DNA from 2 places in the Streptomyces sp. NPDC048590 genome. Region 2 is predicted to be linked to the other one. Evidence: riboswitches for the same ligand, from Rfam matches in the RefSeq annotation. Region 2 holds a riboswitch; the other holds the start of a gene.
What was found. Region 2 has a riboswitch for thiamine pyrophosphate ahead of ACGFNN_RS06360 (purine-cytosine permease family protein). Riboswitches for the same ligand answer to the same signal wherever they lie in the genome.
Positions count from the first base shown of each region.

Region 1: another riboswitch for thiamine pyrophosphate. It lies ahead of thiC (phosphomethylpyrimidine synthase ThiC); the one in region 2 lies ahead of ACGFNN_RS06360 (purine-cytosine permease family protein).

Region 1 is NZ_JBICWC010000006.1:64,805-72,006, reverse strand. Features, by position in the region: gene ACGFNN_RS18770 (DUF5326 family protein) at 1-51, shown strand, start outside; gene ACGFNN_RS18765 (IclR family transcriptional regulator) at 388-1,155, shown strand; gene ACGFNN_RS18760 (SsgA family sporulation/cell division regulator) at 1,257-1,694, shown strand; gene ACGFNN_RS18755 (YibE/F family protein) at 1,785-3,140, opposite strand; TPP riboswitch at 3,212-3,353, shown strand; gene thiC (phosphomethylpyrimidine synthase ThiC) at 3,346-5,175, shown strand; gene ACGFNN_RS18745 (hypothetical protein) at 5,299-6,123, opposite strand; gene ACGFNN_RS18740 (metallophosphoesterase) at 6,305-7,202, opposite strand, start outside.
Region 2 is NZ_JBICWC010000002.1:451,070-458,271, reverse strand. Features, by position in the region: gene ACGFNN_RS06365 (phosphocholine-specific phospholipase C) at 1-1,466, opposite strand, end outside; gene ACGFNN_RS06360 (purine-cytosine permease family protein) at 1,654-3,069, opposite strand; TPP riboswitch at 3,061-3,154, opposite strand; gene ACGFNN_RS06355 (maleylpyruvate isomerase family mycothiol-dependent enzyme) at 3,533-4,279, shown strand; gene ACGFNN_RS06350 (TetR/AcrR family transcriptional regulator) at 4,568-5,302, opposite strand; gene ACGFNN_RS06345 (nitroreductase family deazaflavin-dependent oxidoreductase) at 5,431-5,886, shown strand; gene ACGFNN_RS06340 (geranylgeranyl reductase family protein) at 5,870-7,135, opposite strand.

The sequences.
Region 1 (7,202 bases), on a different contig from region 2:
ATCTTCGTCGTACGGAAATTCATGTCGTCGTCCGAGCGCAGCGACTGGTAGGGCGAAGAGCGCAGCAGGCCGGCCGTCGTCCTGTGCGCGGGGGTCGGTCACTCCTCGTACGAGGACGAACGGTGCACGGCCGCCCGGACACCTGTGGCAACCACGGATTCACCGATTAGCCCAGCTGAGCTAAGTCCAGATCGAAACCTCACTCGTGACTGTCCGTGCCGATACAGTGGCGTACCGCTGCCGCCAGCCGGGAAAAGACGGCTCGTCACCATCCTGCCCAGTGGTTTGTGCGACCGTCCGGTCTCCGGACCCCAGGCTCGCGGCGGGCCCGTGGGGGCGGCCCCCTCGGGAGGGCTGACGGCCCGTCACCATGCCTGGGGGTGACCTGTGACCACGGCATCGAGTACCGCTGTCCCGACGTTGATCGGTTCGGTTCAGCGTGCGCTGAGACTTATGGAGGCTGTGGGCACCCATAGGGACGGTGCGCCGGCGAAGCAGCTGGCCAGAGAGGCGGGTCTCCCTCTCCCCACCGCCTACCACCTGCTGCGGACCCTGACCTACGAGGGATATCTCCGCAGGGAGAACGGCGTCTTCCTCTTCGGTGACGCGGCCGAACGTCTCCGTGGTGGCCCCGCGACGCCGCGGCCGGGGGTGATCGTCGACTCGCTGGCCCACTGGGCCGAGGTCATCGGTGCTCCTGTGTACTGCGCCCTGTACAAGGACGGCGAGATCGAGATGGTGGCCGTGGCCGATACGCCCGCCGTTCCCGCGGTGCACGAGTGGGCGTCGTTCCGTGAGACCGGTCATGCCCACGCCCTCGGACAGTGTCTTCTCGGACAGCTCGACGAACGGGCGCGTGAGGACCATCTCGACCGCCATCCCGTCCGTCCCCTGACGCGCTACTCCGTGAGGGACCGTCAGTCGTTCCTGAACCGGCTGCGGTCGATGAAACATACGGAACCGGTCATTGAACGCCAGGAGTACGCGATCGGAACGGTCTGCGCCGCCATTCCGATCACTGTCGGTAGCGCCCTGGCCGCCATGGCCGTTTCACTCCCGATCCACCAAGAGGAACGGTTGCTCCCCGCAGTCGAACAACTACGCTGCGAAGTAACCACTCTCTTGCGCTCGTTCGTGTTCTCTATCAGTATCTGAAAAATCACTCCTTGTGATCTGCTATCGCGTGCACCACGATGGCGTCAATAGGGCCATGGGGGATCATTCCTGGCCAGTTTCATCTACTGCGGGGTTGAACGATGCGCGAGTCGGTTCAGGCAGAGGTCATGATGAGCTTCCTCGTCTCCGAGGAGCTCTCCTTCCGTATTCCGGTGGAGCTCCGGTACGAGGTCAGTGATCCTTATGCGATCCGGATGACCTTCCACCTGCCCGGTGACGCCCCCGTCACCTGGGCATTCGGCCGTGAGCTGCTGCTCGACGGTCTCAACAGCCCCAGCGGTGACGGTGATGTGCACATCGGTCCGACCGAGCCCGAAGGGCTGTCCGATGTGCACATCCGTCTTCAGGTCGGTGCGGACCGCGCACTGTTCAGGGCCGGTACGGCACCGCTCGTGGCCTTCCTCGACAGGACGGACAAGCTGGTGCCACTGGGGCAGGAGCACACGCTGGGTGACTTCGACGGCAGTCTCGAAGAGGCGCTGGGCCGCATCCTCGCCAAGGAACAGAACGCCGGCTGAGGAAGAAGGGCCGGCCGAACACGGAACGCCGCCGCTTCATGGCCGAGATCCGGGTGTGCCGGCTCACGGCCACGCGTACGAGGCCCTGTCTCACGCCTTGCGGCGTCGGCCTCGCCCGGTCCGCGCGGGTGCGGGAGTTCCGGCTTCCGCACCGGGCCCCGAGCGGTCCGCGGAGACCACCAGGGCCGCGAGCGCCGTCGTCACCGGTACCGAGGCGACCAGCCCGATCGACCCGACCAGGGTCCGTACGATCTCCTCTGCGACCAGTTCGCTGTTGGCCACCGTGCCCACACTGCTCTGGGCGATGGAGAAGAGCAGCAGCAGGGGAAGCGCAGCGCCCGCGTAGGCGAGCACGAGCGTGTTCACGACCGAGGCGATGTGGTCGCGCCCGATCCGGATGCCCGCGCGGTAGAGCCGGCGCGCCCCCATCGTCGGGTCGGCCTGGTGGAGTTCCCATACGGCGGAGGTCTGGGTGACCGTGACATCGTCCAGCACACCGAGAGATCCGATGATCACACCGGCCAGCAGGAGTCCGCTCATGTCGATGTCGGGATAAAGCCCGTGGATCAGGCCGGTGTTGTCATCCGTGTTGCCGGTGAGGCTCGCCCACCCGATGAACAGGGAGCCCAACAGGCCGATCAGCAGCAGTGAGATGAGTGTCCCGACCACGGCCACGGAGGTACGGGCCGTCAGCCCGTGGCAGGTGTACAGAGCGATGAGCATGATGGCGCTCGCCCCGATCACCGCGACGACCAGCGGATTCGAGCCCTGCAGAATCGCGGGCAGGATGAAGAGGGTCAGCACCATGAAGGACACGGCGAGCGCGATCAGCGCCATCAGACCCCGCATCCTGCCCACCACCACGACGGAGACCGCGAAGATCCCGGCGAGCAGTGCCATCGGGAGGCTGCGGTCCACATCCGTCACCGAGTACTGCAGGTCGCGGGGCGCGTCGGGCGCGTAGGCGACCACCACTCCCTGCCCCTCGTGCAGCTGGCGGGGGGCATCGGGCTGGATGACCTCGACGAAGGTACGGCCCTTGTCGTCGCCGGACGTCACCTCGACGGTGGCCTTCTTGCACTGTCCCTCCTGCTCGTTCACCGCCTCTCTTCCGGACGGGGTGGAGGTGTCGCCGGTGGCAGGCACCTGCGAGGCGTTGACGTCCGCGCAGTCCACCTGCACGACCTTCGTCACCCGGCCGTCCTGGGTCTGCCGGTCGAAACCGACGCCCGTGCGCTCGTGCGGAGGGGCGCCGCCGGGCCAGAACGCCACCAGACCGACCAGAACCGCAGCGGCGAAGGGGATCAGCACGGCGGCGATCACCTTGCGCAGGTGTTTCGACACGGGCGCCGCAGGGCCGTGGGTGTGGGAATGGGCATGTGCATGGCTCTGCGTGCTGCCTGATGCGTGGCCGTGCGGCTCGGGGGTGTTTCCGGGGGACGTCACCCGCCGATCATCCCAAGAACCGTGGAGGCCCTCTGGTCTCCACGCCACGAAGGGGGTTAGCGTGGAGCCACATCTGTACACGCGGGAGCTCGGAGCACCGGGCTGAGAGGGCGCTGACCTTCGTACATCCCTACGGGGGCTACGGGAAAGCTGCGCCGACCGCCGAACCTGTTACCGGGTAATGCCGGCGTAGGGAGAAGGTCTCATGACCACAGCGGACGCACGCACGCCTGCCTCGAAGCGGAACGCACCGCTCACGGCGGACACGGAGAGCACGGTCGGCTCCGTGGACACCGGGAGCGACGGGGCCGGGAAGTCCATCGGCTGGCACAAGGGTTACGTCCAGGGCTCACGCCCTGACCTCCGGGTGCCGGTCCGTCAGGTGCACCTCACCAACGGCAAGGACGTGACGCTCTACGACACGTCCGGGCCGTACACCGACCCCACCACCGACACCGACGTACGCCGCGGACTGGCCCCGCTCCGGGAGAACTGGATCATCGCCCGCGGGGACACCGAGGAGTACGCGGGCCGCCCCGCCCGTCCCGAGGACGACGGAGTCAAGCACACGTCTCCCCGCGGCGGTCTGCGCAACCTCGACGCGGTCTTCCCGGGCCGTCCCCGGCAGCCGCGCAGGAGCCGCGACGGCCGGCCCGTCACACAACTCGCCTACGCGCGGCGGGGGGAGATCACCCCGGAGATGGAGTACGTCGCGATCCGGGAGAGTGTGGAGCCCGCGGTCGTGCGGGAGGAGATCGCCGCGGGGCGCGCCGTCCTGCCCGCCAACGTCAACCACCCCGAGATCGAGCCGATGATCATCGGGAAGCGATTCCTGGTGAAGGTCAACGCCAACATCGGGAACTCCGCGGTCACCTCGTCCATCGAGGAGGAGGTGGACAAGATGACCTGGGCGACCAAGTGGGGCGCCGACACGGTCATGGACCTGTCCACCGGGCGGAACATCCACACCACCCGCGAATGGGTACTGCGCAACTCTCCCGTGCCGATCGGCACCGTCCCCCTCTACCAGGCCCTGGAGAAGGTCGACGGCCGGGCGGAGGAGCTGACCTGGGAGATCTACAAGGACACGGTCATCGAGCAGGCCGAGCAGGGCGTCGACTACATGACGGTGCACGCCGGGGTCCGGCTGCCGTACGTCCCGCTCACGGCCCGCCGCAAGACCGGCATCGTCTCCCGTGGCGGCTCCATCATGGCGGCCTGGTGCCTGGCGCACCACAAGGAGTCCTTCCTCTACGAGCACTTCGATGAGCTCTGCGAGATCCTCGCCGCCTACGACGTGACGTACTCGCTTGGCGACGGCCTGCGCCCCGGCTCGATCGCCGACGCCAACGACGAGGCGCAGTTCGCCGAACTCCGTACGCTCGGTGAACTGAACTCCGTGGCCAAGCGGTTCGGTGTCCAGACGATGATCGAGGGCCCGGGGCACGTCCCGATGCACAAGATCAAGGAGAACATCGACCTCCAGCAGGAGATCTGCGAGGAGGCGCCGTTCTACACACTGGGTCCGCTGACCACCGACGTCGCTCCCGCGTACGACCACATCACGTCCGGGATCGGCGCGGCCATGATCGCGTGGTGGGGTACGGCGATGCTCTGCTACGTCACGCCGAAGGAGCACCTCGGGCTCCCGAACCGCGACGACGTGAAGACCGGTGTCATCACGTACAAGATCGCCGCGCATGCGGCAGACCTCGCCAAGGGGCATCCGGGGGCGCAGGAATGGGACGACGCCCTGTCCGACGCCCGGTTCGAGTTCCGCTGGGAGGACCAGTTCAACCTGGCGCTCGATCCGGACACCGCCCGGGAGTTCCACGACGAGACCCTGCCGGCGGAGCCCGCCAAGACGGCGCACTTCTGCTCGATGTGCGGGCCGAAGTTCTGCTCGATGAAGATCTCGCACGACATCAGGCGGGAACACGGGGACGAGCAGGCCGAGATCGAGGCGGGAATGGCTGAGAAGTCGAGGGAGTTCGCCGCGGCGGGCAACCGGGTCTATTTGCCGATCGCGGACTGACCACATCCGGCGTTCCGGCAGGTCACGCGGGTGCCGTTCCGGCAGGGAGCCGGAGCGGCAGCCGGTGCCGTCCCCCTCGGCCCCCGCACGCGGACCCTCGGTCCCGCACGCGGACGCCGTCGGTCACTCCGGCTGGTGCTCGGGACCGCCGAAGTCGGGGCTGGTGAAGTCGGGGCTGGTGAAGGTGGGCCGAGGGCCGGCCGCGGGGCCGTCCTCCGGCCCGGAGAAGTCGGGTCTGCTGTAGCCGATCTTCGGGATCCGGTTCGCCGAACGGTGCGGGGTCCGTGAGGCGGGCCCCGCGGTCGGGTCGTCCAGCGCGTCGCGCAGGAAGGGCAGGATGCCGCGCTCCAGCAGGGCGTGGCGCCAGGCCTCACGTGCGCGCGCGACGTCCTCCGGCAGCTCCTCCTCCTCGTCCACGGCCGGCAGCGCGGTGGCGCCGTTGCGCAGGGCGGTGAGGAGGAGGCCGATCGCGGCGGCCAGGATCGCGGCGGCGGCGACGGCGGCGAAGAACCATCCTGCGGCGACCATGGTCCCGGCGAAGGCAGGGGCGGGGCTGAGGGCCTTCAGGGGGTAGCCGATCAGCAGGAATATCAGCGCGGCGGTGCCCGCGAGCAGTGGCGCCAGCACGGTGATCACCGCGAGCGTTCCGGCTCCCGCGGGGCTGGTCACGTCCGTGCCCGGGTCGAGGACGGACTCGTGCGCGTCGGCGGTGTCCGGGCCGCGCAGTTCGCCGCGCACCTTCACGTAGTGGTCGTACTCGGTGGCGGCGGCCGCGGTGATCAGGGGTGTGGCGTTCAGCGCCATCGTCCGCAGCTGTTCCGTGTTGAGACGGTCGCCCACGCCGTCCAGATCCGGTCGTTCATGAGCATGACGCAGCGCGTCGGCGAGGATCCGCTCGTACTCCGGGCGGTCCTCGGCCAGCAGGTGCGGAGCGCTTTTCATGTGCATCCCCCGATGCTCCGTAGGGCCTGACCGGCCGAGCGAGCCGGGCGATCGGGCGGAAACGGAGGAGAGCCTGCTACTGATAGGCCGATGGTAGAGCGCCTACGGCACAGGGTGACAGGGGGTTTCCGGAAATAGGCCCAGCCGTCGACCGAGTCAGGTCATGAAGCGTCTTCCCCGGAGGATGTCAGGCATGCAGGGGCAGTTGGACGACCAGAAGCGTTCCGGCCATGGTCACCCCGCCGTCCATCGCGATGGCCAGGCCGTCCGCGTAGACGTGCGGACCGTCCACCACGGGGCGTGCGGCCTCCTCGCCGTCCTCCGATCCGACCTCCCCGAGCAGGTACGGGATGGGGCTGTGGCCGTGGACGACGCGCTGACCGCCGTACGTCGACATCAGCTCGCGGACGGCCTCGGCGCCGCCTTCGTCACGGAAGGCGAACCGCTTGGTGAGCTTGCGGAAGAGGTCCCAGCACTCGTCGGCGTCGTTCCGGGTGAGGATGTCGTGCACGGTGTCGTTGACGTCCTCGATGGTGGACCCGTAGTCGAGGTAGGCCGTGGTGTCGGAGTGCATCAGCAGGTGCCCGTCCTCCTCGACCACCGCGTCGAGCCGGGACATCCACTGGAGATGGACGTCCTGAAGCCGCTCCATGTCCGACTTCTGGCCGCCGTTGAGCAGCCAGGCGGCCTGGAAGGTGGCGGTTCCGGCCCCGGAGTTCACCGGGGTGTCGCCGAACCGCTTCGCGCCGAGCAGCAGCAGTTCGTGGTTGCCCATGAGGGCCTTGCAGTACCCGCCCGCCGCGGCGGCCTCGGCGGAGAGGCGCATGACGAGGTCGATGACGCCGATGCCGTCGGGGCCGCGGTCGGTGAAGTCGCCGAGGAACCAGAGCCGTGCGTTCCCCGCCGACCAGCGGCCTTCGGTGTCCACCAGGCCCTGGGCGTGCAGGGCTGCCAGGAGCTCGTCCAGATAGCCGTGGACGTCGCCCACGACGTACAGCGGACCCCGCCCGGCCCCGGAGGCCGGCCCGGCCTCCGGAACGGCATGCACCTGGACCGTGTCACCCCGGTTGATCACCGGCAGGTCG
Region 2 (7,202 bases):
CGCGGGAGGCTTCCCTCGGCCGGCGGGGTCGGGTGGTAGGAGGGGTGGCGGTTCTTGTCCGGCGGTGCGTATCCGGCCGTGGAGGGAAGAGCGGCGGGAGCGCTGTCCGCGCGTGCGAAGTCGAAGGCCGAGGTGAGGTCCCCGCAGATCGCGCGGCGCCACGGCGAGATGTTCGGCTCGCGCACACCGAAGCGCTTCTCCAGGAAGCGGATGACAGAGGTGTGGTCGAAGGTCTCGGAGCAGACGAACCCGCCCTTGCTCCATGGAGAGACCACGATCATCGGCACCCGGGGTCCGAGACCGTACGGACCCGCCGCGTAACTCGTGCCGCCCGGATACAGGTCCTTCGAGACGTCGGCCGTGGACAGGCCCCAGGCGGACGAGGCCGGCGGGTACGGCGGGACCACGTGGTCGAAGAAGCCGTCGTTCTCGTCGTAGGTGAGGAAGAGTGCGGTCCTCGCCCAGACCGCCGGGTTCGACGTCAGGGCGTCCAGGACCTGGGAGATGTACCAGGCGCCGAAGTTCGTGGGCCAGTTGGCGTGTTCGCTGAAGGCCTCGGGAGCGGCTATCCAGGACACCTCGGGCAGGGTTCCGGCGGCCACGTCCGCGCGCAGGCGGTCGAAGTACGTGCCGCCGGCCTTGACGTCGGTCCCGGTTCGGGCCTTCTCGTACAGGGCACTGCCGGGCCGGGCGTTGCGGTAGTTGTTGAAGTACAGGAGTGAGTTGTCGCCGTAGTTGCCCCGGAAGGCGTCACTGATCCAGCCCCAGGACCCTGCGGCGTCCAGACCGTCACCGACGTCCTGGTAGACCTTCCACGAGACTCCGGACGACTCCAGTCGCTCGGGGTAGGTCTTCCAGCCGTAGCCGGCCTCCTGGTTGCCGAGGACCGGACCACCGCCCGTTCCGTCGTTGCCGGTGTACCCCGACCAGAGGTAGTAGCGGTTGGGGTCGGTGGCTCCGATGAAGGAGCAGTGGTAGGCGTCGCACACGGTGAAGGCGTCGGCGAGGGCGTAATGGAACGGGATGTCGTTCCGCGTCATGTGCGACATGGTGGTGGCCGTCTTGGCCGGGACCCACTTGTCGTACTTGCCGCTGTTGTACGCCCGGTGGCCACCGGCCCAGTCGTGGTCCAGCCCTTCGAGGAACTGCATCCCGAGGTCGTCCACCTGCGGGTTGAAGGGCAGTACGTCCTTCGTCCCGTCGGACTGGTGGAAGACGGACCTGCCGTTGTCCTGGAGCACGGGCCTCGGGTCCCCGAAGCCCCGCACCCCCTTCATCGCGCCGAAGTAGTGGTCGAAGGAACGGTTCTCCTGCATCAGCACGACGACATGCTCGATGTCCTGGATCGTGCCGGTGGTGCCCCGCGCGGGAATAGCGGCGGCCCTCGCGATGCTCTCGTTCAGCATCGTGAGGGCCGCGGTCCCTCCGGCGATCCGCAGGAACCTGCGACGGTCGAGTTCTGTCATGGGAGAGGCCTCCTGGGCGTGGGGGGACAGCGGAATCATCCCAAGGACAGCGCTCTTCGGAGGCCCGGTGGAAGCGGATTCATGAAACCCGGCCGTACACGCGGAGAACGGAAGCGACCGGAGACGGCAGCCGGTCGGCGCCCGCGGCCCGGGTGACCGGTGCCCCGGCGTGGCGACCGGCCGCCGGTCAGGGGCGCCGCCGCAGCCGCAGCGGGGCGTAGAGCACCAGAGCCGTCAGGAAGGCCACGCCGTAGGCGAGGTCCGCGCCGTGCAGGGCCTCCGCCACCGGGCCGACGTACAGGCCGGTGCTCATGAACGGCACGGCCACGGCGAAGGCGGCGACGAAGGCGACGAGCGCCGGCCACCATGGCCGCTCGCGTGCGCTCTCGGCGGCGAGGTCGATCGGGGCTCCCCGACGGGCTCTGGCCCTCGCCGCCCAGTCGACCGCCACGACGGCGACGAAGCCGGGGATCCAGTAGCCGACCAGGAGCAGCACGTTCTGGAACCGGGCCGTGGTGTCGGCCGCGTGCATCCACAGCACCAGCGGGAACCCGAGCGCCGCGGCGAGGGCGGCGCCGACGGGGCGCGGCAGGCGCACCCCGATCGTCTGCAGCGCGAGGGAACCGCTGTAGTCGTTCATGGCGTTGCTGCACAGGGCGGCGAGCACCACGGCGAGCAGGCCGAACGCCCCGAGGGCGCCGCCGCCAAGAAGGGTGTCGATCCCCCGCGCCGTCTGATCGGTGAAGACGGAAGCACCCCACAGGCCGAGCGTCTGGACGGCCACGAAGGAGACGCTGATGCCCAGCAGCGTGTACCAGAACATGCGCGGCCGGGAGGTACCGGCAGGCAGGTAGCGGCTGAAGTCGCTCGCGTACGGAGCCCACGACAGCGACAGGCTCAGCGCGATCGTGAACGTCAGGACGAATGCGCCCGCCCGGTCGGCGCCGTGCGCGGCACCGGAGGCGGCGGGGTGGACACCGTCCGTCAGCTTGACCGCCAGCACGGCGAAGGCGAGGGCGAGGGCGAACGTCATCACCGTCTGGAGCCGGTGGATCGCCTCGTACCCCAGCACTCCGAGAGCGCCCTGAGCGGCCATCACGACCAGGACTCCCAGCCAGAACGGCCAGCCGCACAGTTGGGCCAGCGCGTCGCCGCCGAACAGGCCGATCAGGGCGTCCCAAGCGATCGAGGACAGCCACTGCAACGCTCCGGGCAGCACGACTCCGGGGCCGAACGCCAGCCGTGCAAGCGGCAGTTGACCGACTCCGGTGCGGCTTCCCCAGGTTCCGAGGTAAGCCGTGGGCGCCGCCCCGACGAGGGTTCCGAGGACGACCGCGACGAGCGCGGTGGTGAAGTCCAGGCCCAGTGCGACGCCTACGGTTCCGGTGAAGACCCCGGTCATGGTCAGGTTGGGGGCGAACCAGACGGTGAAGAGCCGACCGGGTCGGCCGTACCGCCGGTCCGCGGGGACGGGGGCTATCCCGTGCGTCTCGATCCGCAGATCACCGGGGGCGGCGGGCATGCGGCCGCCGAAGGCGGTCCGCGAGTACGGAGCTTCCCGCTCCGGGGTCGCAGGGTCGTTCTGCGCGTACGGCAAGGCCATGGAAGACATCCCTCCGCCAGTGCTAGCTGGTTCAGGTTCGACGGGTGTGTTCTCAGCCCCTCGTGGGGCACCCCGTGTCCGGTTCGCCGGTCAGGATAGCCGGAAGGCCTTCCGGCCTCGGTCGGCGGGGTGGCCGGAATGTGGCGAGGAAGATCTCTGAGCGGGAGACCGGGCCGGCGGGTGGGCGGGCGGGAGACAGGGGCCCGGTCGGGCGGGCGCAGGGGAGTCCGGGGGGCGCCGGTCGGGCGGGCGGGCCGGCAGACGAAGGGGAGCACCGGCCGCTTCCTTGCCGGTGGTTGGGCCCCGGACCGGGGGGACCGGGACCGGTCAGGTCGCGGTGTGGTCGGTCCGGCGGGGCCGCGTGCCGGGCCGGGGAGGGGCTCGCCCGGCTGCCGCGCACCCCGGACGGAGCCGTCCAACTCACCCTGGAATCCGGTGATCCCGCTCTGGCACAATCGCCCGCGTGGATACCCAGGAGCACCTGACCGCCCTGATCGCGGAAGGCGCAGCGCTCGCTTCCGCCGCCCGTGAAGCCGGGCTCGCGGCCACCGTCCCGACGTGCCCCGGCTGGCTCGTCCGCGATCTCGTGCGGCACACCTGCGTGGTGCATCGCTGGGCGACCGCGTTCGTCGCCGAGGCCCATCGGACCCCCCGCCCGATGGGCCCTGAGCCCGACCTGGACGGTGAGGCACTGCTCGACCACTTCGCCGAGGGTCATCTCGCGCTGGTCGAGACCCTCGGCGCCGCGCCGGCCTCCCTCGACTGCTGGGCCTTCCTTCCGGCTCCGTCACCCCTCGCCTTCTGGACCCGCCGTCAGGCCCACGAGACGAGGATCCACAGGGTGGACGCCGAGTCGGCCAGGGGAGGCCGCCCGACGGCCGTGTCACCCGCCCATGCGGCGGACGGCATCGACGAGTTGCTGACCGGTTTCCACGCCCGCGCCAAGAGCCGGGTGCGCACGGCCGCACCCCGCACCCTCCGGGTCCGGGCCGTCGACACGGAAACCGTGTGGACCGTGGCCTTGTCGGACGGCCCTCCGCGCACGGTCCGCGGAGCGGACGGCGAGACCACCCCGGCCGACTGCACGCTGAGCGGTACGGCGGAGGATCTCTACCTGGCGCTCTGGAACCGTCGGCCGCTCTCGTCCGTGAGCATCTCCGGAGACCCCGGACTCGCCGCGCTCTGGGAGAGCCACTCGGCCGTCGTCTGATCCCGGTCAGGCCCGCACCGAGGAGGGGTTCCGGGCGGTTGCGCGTACGTGCTCGGTGCGCGTACGGAGCGTGTCCCGGCCTCCTCGCCCGTCGTCTCCGTACGCCGGGCCCGCTCGGCATACGGAGACGACGGGAAACGCGCACCGGCCGAAGCGCCGGCGGGTGCCCGATGCGGCGTTCACCGCGTCCGGTCGGCACACACAGGTCGTCTCCGCGGGTGGGGTTGCCGGTTGCCGCAGAGGCCTCCGCGGGTGACTGCTCCCCGGGCATTCGCCGTCCGCGCGCTCTCAGGTACTCGTGGCACCCGTTCCCGAGGGGGACCCGTCCGACGGCAGCAGGCCCACCGACCGGCCGAGTTCACGGGCGGCATGGCGAAAGAGCAACTCCCGCTCCTCGACGACCCGGTTGAACTGACCGAACAGCTCGAAGGAGATCAGCCCGAAGAGCTGAGCCCAGGCCGACACCAGGGCGGCCACGACCTCGGGCGGCAGGTCGGGGGCGAGATCGGCGGCCATACGCGTGGCCTCCGGCCGCAGGGCGCCGTCGAGCGGTGGCAGCGCGAGACCCCGGTCATGGTGTGCGTCACGCAGAAGTCCGATGAGGACCTGACCCACACGGGACGCGGGACCGACGGTGTCCTGCGGGGCTGTGTACCCGGGTACAGGCGAGCCGTAGATGAGCGCGTACTCGTGCGGGTGCCCGAGCGCCCAGCTCCGTACGGCGCAGGCAACCTCGGTCCAGCGGGCGGCAGGGGAATCCACGGGTACGGCGCGCCCGGCGCGGGCCGACTCCGCGGCCTCGCCGATCGCGTCGTAGGCGTCGACGATGAGAGCGGTCAGCAGCTCGTCGCGGCTCGGGAAGTACCGATAGAGCGCGGAGGACACCATGCCCAGCTCCCGGGCGACCGCGCGCAGGGAGAGCTTCGCGGCGCCGTCCGCCGCGAGCTGCTTCCTGGCCTCGTCCTTGATCGCCGCGGTCACTTCGATGCGGGCACGCTCTCTTGCTCCTCGAATGGTGCTCATGGCACCAGTCTGCCACGAGAGCAGAGCACCGCACAAAAAAGAGAGCGGTGCTCTTGCTTTCGAACACCGCTCCGCTGCACACTGATCTCAAGCGAGAGCACCGCTCTCCGAATAGGCGGGAGCCAGCCATGACACAGCAGCCGTACTACCTCCGCGCGAACACCTCCGCCCAGCGGATGAACATGGTCATCGGCTGGCTCGCCCGCCGGGGCATCAGCCTGCTGGGATCGGCCGAGATGTCGGTCCGGGGCCGCAAGAGCGGCAGGATGCAGCGCATCCCGGTCAACCCCCACCGTCACGACGGCGCGCAGTACCTCGTCTCCGCACGAGGCCACTCCCAGTGGGTGCGCAACATGCGTGTGGCCGGTGGCGGAGAGCTGAGAGTGGGCCGGAAGGTCCGCACGTTCACCGCCGTCGAGATCGCCGACGACGACCAGAAGGCGCGGATCCTCCGTGCCTACCTCAAGCGCTGGGGCTGGGAAGTCAACCAGTACTTCCAGGGCGTCACGGTGAAGTCGACGGACGCCGAACTCCTCGCGGCCTGCCCGGACCACCCCGTCTTCCGGATCACGGTCGCGGGCTGACCCCGTCCGCGCTCCGCCGGTCCATCGCGTGCAGCGCCCGCTGCGCCAGCGGATGCGTCCGGACCAGCTCGGCGAGTGACGTCGTGCCCCGGGTGACACCCGCGAAGGCGTTCCAGGCGGGCCGGAAACCGGTCAGCACGGCGTGCAGCAGGCCCGGGCGGCGCTCGAACAGCTTCAGCATGCGGCGCCCGACGCTCATCTCCACCCCGAGCCCGGCCTTGATGGCGAAGGCGTAGTTGAGCGCCTGCCGGCGTGCGTCCACGGCGTCGTGCGACTCCGCGATCCGCACCGCCCACTCACCCGCGAGCCGCCCGGAGCGCAGCGCGAAGGAGATGCCTTCCCTCGTCCACGGCTCCAGAAGCCCCGCCGCGTCGCCACAGACCACGACTCTTCCCCGGGACAGCGGCGAGTCGTCACTGCGGCACCGGGTCAGGTGGCCGGAGGAGATCTTCGGCTCGAACCCGGCGAGGCCGAGCCGTCCCACGAAGTCCTCCAGGTACCGCTTCGTCCCCGCTCCGTCGCCGCGCGCCGCGATCACACCGACCGTCAGCGTGTCGCCCTTGGGGAAGACCCACCCGTAACTGCCCGGCATGGGACCCCAGTCGATGAGCACCCGGCCCGCCCAGTCCTCGGCGACGGTCTCCGGAACGGGGATCTCCGCCTCGAGCCCGAGGTCCACCTGGTCGAGCTTCACCCCGACGTGAGCTCCTATCCGGCCGGCGCTGCCGTCCGCGCCCACGACCGCCCGCGCGAGCACCGTGTCGCCGTCCGCCAGCACGACGGCGACCGTGCGCCGGTCGGGGACCGCGGGGCCGTGCTGCTCCACCCGGGTGACCGCCACTCCCGTCCGCAGCTCGGCTCCGGCCTTCTGCGCCTCCTCCACCAGGCCGGCGTCGAACTCCGGCCGGTTGATGAGCCCGAAGAGCATGCGCCGCGACTTGCGGGTGCGGGACAGCTTGCCGTTCAGCGAGAAGGTGACCGCGTGGATCCGGTCCTTCAGGGGCAGTTCGAATCCCGGCGGCAGCGAGTCCCGTGAGAATCCGATGATTCCCCCGCCGCACGTCTTGTAGCGGGGGATCTCCGACTTCTCCAGCAGCAGCACCCGGCGGCCCGCCACGGCCGCGGCGTACGCCGCGGAAGCTCCTGCCGGACCCGCGCCGACCACGACGACGTCCCACACCGGGGACTCCCGAGGTACCGACGACGTCTCATCCGGTTCACGTCCGGCGTCTGCGTTCTCGCTGCTCACGATGTGCTTCTGCTCCCGATCCGACCTGTGGCCCCAGCTGCTCACGGCATCCTACGGCGCGTCGCGG